Regions from separate parts of the Pseudoalteromonas sp. MB41 genome, predicted to be linked through region 1. Evidence: predicted binding sites of a transcription regulator. Region 1 holds the regulator's gene; the other holds the start of a gene.
What was found. Region 1 encodes ArgR, which controls arginine synthesis, uptake and breakdown. Its sites were predicted from a motif close to ANTGAATANNTATTCANT; they were not measured.

Region 1 (2,420 bases):
CCTAAACGTACTGGGTGTGCGAAGTAAGCAGCATCACCATTTTCAACAGCAACGTATGCGTAATCTACCACGTCTTCACCTTGTAAGCCTTTCACTAAAGACATACAAAAACGAGCCGCTGCGGCACCCATTGAAAGTGTTGCTGAACCGCCACCAGCTTTAGCGTTAACAACTTCAGTACCTGCATTTTGGATACGTGGAGTAAGTGCTGCAACTTCTTCATCAGTGAAAGTAACGCCTTCAACTTGTGAAAGAAGTGGCAGAATGGTTGTACCAGAGTGACCACCAATAACAGGGACTTTAACGTCAGTTGCGCTTAAGCCTTTAAGCTCAGCTACAAACGCTTCAGAACGGATCACGTCAAGAGTCGTAATACCGAATACACGGTTAGCATCGTAAGTACCCGCTTTTTTGAATACTTCAGCAACGATTGGCACAGTGCCATTTACTGGGTTAGTGATGATACCTACTAACGCTTTAGGGCAGTTTTTAACGATGCCTTCAGCTAATGTTTTGATGATACCTGCGTTTACGTTGAAAAGGTCCGCACGGTCCATGCCCGGCTTACGTGGCATACCCGCTGGAATAAGAACGATATCACAACCTACTAATGCAGCGTCCAAGCTGTCTGCACCAAAGCCTTCAACTTTAACGTCAGTTGGGATGTGAGAAAGATCAACCGCTACACCAGGAACAACAGGGGCAACATCGTATAACGATAATTCAGAACCTGCAGGTAAACTTGTTTTTAATAATAAAGACAATGCTTGGCCGATACCGCCAGCTGCGCCTAAAACAGCAACTTTCATTGGAATTCTCCGTAATTTGAGGTAGGAAATATTTGTGGCCCTAAAGATAATGAAATTAGCGACTAAAAACAAATTTATCCTGCTTATTTCGCGTATAATTTCGACCATAGTTGTAAACTTAGCTGTAACGTGACGGTATTTGGACGACAAATGCAAACAAATACTGCATAACTATGCAGAATTGTGTAGAATTACTTCATATTTGATGAATAAAAGAAACGACAACATGCAACCACAAGACAAACAAGAAGCACTGATCAAAGCGTTTAAATCGTTATTAAAAGAAGAAAACTTTGGCTCACAAGGTGAGATTGTCGAAGCATTAAAAGACCAAGGCTTTGATAATATTAGCCAAAGTAAAGTCTCACGCATGTTGAGTAAATTTGGCGCTGTACGCACACGCAATGCAAAACAAGAAATGGTGTATTGTTTACCTGCCGAAATGGGTGTGCCAACCGCAAAGAGCCCTCTTCGTCAGCTTGTTATCGACATCATGCACAACGAAATGATGATTATTATTCGTACCAGCCCAGGGGCTGCACAGCTGATTGCCCGATTACTTGATTCATTAGGTAAGGCAGACGGTGTACTGGGTACAATTGCAGGCGACGACACTATTTTTATCGCCCCTGCAAAAATTTCTGAAATCGATGTCACGCTAGACCGCGTTAGAACATTATTCGATACAGTTTAACGTTAAAGCTGCTTTAAAAAGTTTACTGACGGGGCGAAAAATGCAGACCCCATGTCGGCTTGTGTAAAATCGAGCCAATGGTCATAACATTCGCCCTGCCCTAATCGGCTTTTGAGTACCTGTTCAAACGCATCACCTTGCGCTGCACACGACACCATTAAAATGCCCTGTTTATGAACGTCACCAAACGGCATGCTTTGATTGAGTATGAGAGGCTGACCCTTTTCATCTTTTAATTCACTTCGTACTGCATGACTCGTTTCAACAGCTGGCATTATTAACGTGTTATCAAGACGTGTACGCCCCATGATTTGCTCTTGCTCAGATAATGACAAATGTTGCCACACGCTTAGGTCATGCACAAAACGCTGCACATGAATATAACTTCCCTGATCTTCAAAATGACCCGGCTTATCAATCAGTGCGGTGCTTCGCTTTTGTCGCCCATGCGGAGTGTCTCCCGCATAAATAAAGCCATTAAAATCGCGGCCATCTAAAAAGCGAAAGTTACGAACTTGTTCCACCAGCTCAACATCAGGTGTAAATAATTTAATGATTTGTAGAGCAAAAAGGTGATTTACATCTTCACGATCAGAGCGAATTTGCACAAACAAATCGAATGGCTGCGCACTCATGACGTGCTCACTGTGCGTCACATTTGGAAAGCTTTGTAATTGGCTTGGAATAAACTCTGGCAGTATATGCGGCCAGTACTGCGCACCAAGCGCAACCACACATGACAACATGGCTTCAGAGAATTGGTCTGCAAACTCGTCTTGAATGACGCTTACGCGTTTAAGTTTTTTGCGTAATGACTCATCGTGACCATCATAAACATTAAAAAACAGGTGCAAACCGTGTAAGTTTGCTTCAGCACAAATCCCAGATTGCGCTTGCGCCATAATGAATCCTTAGCT
Region 2 (2,420 bases), on a different contig from region 1:
GAACTAGGTCGTGAAGTACTTGCTAATTCTGACCTTAACATCATCGCTGCTGAATCACTAACAGACGCAGCTGAAAAAGTTGTTGCTGCTGCGGAGGGCAAATAATGTCTGTATTAATCAATAAAGATACAAAAGTTATCTGTCAAGGTTTCACTGGTGGCCAAGGTACTTTCCACTCTGAGCAAGCGCTTGAGTATGGTACACAAATGGTTGGTGGTGTTAGCCCAGGTAAAGGCGGTCAAACGCACCTTGGTCTTCCAGTATTCAACACAGTACGTGACGCTGTAGAAGCAACTGGCGCAACTGCATCAGTAATCTACGTACCAGCACCTTTCTGTAAAGATGCAATCTTAGAAGCTATCGATGCTGGCATCGAGCTTATCGTTTGTATCACTGAAGGTATCCCAACACTAGACATGGTTGACGTTAAAGTTAAGCTTGAGCAAACTGGTGTTCGCATGATCGGTCCTAACTGCCCAGGTGTTATCACTCCGGGTGAAACTAAGATCGGTATCATGCCTGGTCACATCCACAAGCCTGGTAAAGTAGGTATCGTATCACGTTCTGGTACACTTACTTACGAAGCGGTTAAGCAAACTACTGATGCTGGTTTCGGCCAATCAACATGTGTTGGTATCGGTGGCGACCCAATCCCTGGCACTAACTTCATCGACGTTTTAGAAATGTTCGAAAAAGACGAGCAAACTGAAGCAATCGTTATGATCGGTGAAATCGGTGGTACAGCAGAAGAAGAAGCTGCTGAATACATCAAGCACAACGTAACTAAGCCTGTTGTTTCTTACATTGCGGGTGTAACTGCGCCTCCAGGTAAGCGTATGGGTCACGCGGGTGCAATCATCGCAGGCGGTAAAGGTACTGCTGATGAGAAATTTGCTGCATTAGAAGCTGCTGGCGTTAAAACAGTACGTTCACTAGCTGACATCGGTGCTGCACTTAAAGAGAAAACAGGCTGGTAATCGGTCTTTAATCTCTTAAAAAGAGGCTCGCTTATGCGGGCCTTTTTTATTGCTAAATTCACTGTCAATTTTTATTCATAAATAAAGAATAAAAATTCTTTATTTATGAATAAAAATTCCTTACACTAATTCCTCTGTTTCCGTTTTAATAAAAAACGCTTGAATTTAAAAGGTAATTAGCACGTGCGTACTACAGAATTAGTAGACGGATTTCGTCAGTCGACTCCTTATGTAAATGCCCATAGAGGCAAGACTTTCGTTGTAATGCTGGGTGGTGAGGCGATAGACCAGCCAGGCTGTCGAAGTATTATTAATGATGTTGCTCTATTAACAAGCTTAGGTATTAAGATTGTTTTGGTGTTTGGCGCACGGCCACAATTTAATGCCGCTTTGAATGAGGTTGGCATAACTAGTCATTTTCATAACGAGATCCGTGTTACCGATAACACCACTTTTGAAGTGATTAAAAAAGTGGCCGGAGCAATGCAATTTGACATCACCGCACGTTTATCCACGTCATTAAGTAGCACCCCCATGTCGGGCTCATTTTTAAATGTAGTCAGTGGTAATTTTGTTATAGCGCAGCCTTTAGGCGTTGATGAAGGGGTTGATTACCACCACTCGGGGCGTGTTAGGCGAATTGATGTTGAGGGAATACGCCACCAACTCAATAACAATAGTATTGTGCTCCTAGGTCCGATTGCTGCCTCAGTGACGGGTGAGAGCTTTAATTTAACCGCAGAAGAAATTGCGACTCAGGTTGCTTTAAAGCTCAGAGCAGACAAAATGCTAGGGTTTAGCCAAGATGCAGGTATTTTAGATGAAAATGGCGAAGCGATAGCAGAATTAATGCCAAACGAAGCCGAGCGAGTGTTAGAGCACTATCGCACTCATACACCTTCATGTTTGAGCGCCCCTGTCTTTTTGCAAGCTGCTATTGATGCATGTCGGGGCGGGGTGCATCGGTGTCACCTTGTCAGCTACAAAGAAGATGGTGCCTTATTGCAAGAGCTCTTCTCTTTGGATGGTATTGGGACCCAGATTGCGCCGCAAAGTTCTGAACAACTTCGTAGTGCAACGATCAGTGATATAACCGGTATCTTAAACTTAATTAGACCACTTGAAGAGCAGGGCTATTTAGTGCGTCGCTCAAGAGAGCAATTAGAGATAGAAATTGAACAATTCACAGTGATTGAGCGTGATGGACTTATTATCGCGTGCGCTGCCCTTTACCCATTTGATGAAGAGCAGGTTGGTGAATTTGCAAGCCTTGCTGTTCACCCTCAATATCGTGATGCAGACCGTGGCAGTAATTTATTACGTTTTATAATTAATAAAGCCAAACGGTGTGGTTATCATGGGTTATTTGCGTTAACAACGCGCAGTATTCATTGGTTTATTGAACAAGGTTTTGAATTGGTGACGGTCGATGAACTGCCCGCG

Region 2: a site for ArgR is predicted at 1,082-1,099, ahead of argA (amino-acid N-acetyltransferase). Genes of this name have one in related genera too.

The regions. Positions count from the first base shown of each region.
Region 1 covers NZ_JAJJZF010000003.1:38,399-40,818, reverse strand. The annotation lists gene mdh (malate dehydrogenase) at 1-809, opposite strand, end outside; gene argR (transcriptional regulator ArgR) at 1,036-1,503, shown strand; gene LPA49_RS05415 (Dyp-type peroxidase) at 1,506-2,405, opposite strand.
Region 2 covers NZ_JAJJZF010000002.1:214,060-216,479, reverse strand. The annotation lists gene sucC (ADP-forming succinate--CoA ligase subunit beta) at 1-105, shown strand, start outside; gene sucD (succinate--CoA ligase subunit alpha) at 105-977, shown strand; gene argA (amino-acid N-acetyltransferase) at 1,161-2,420, shown strand, end outside.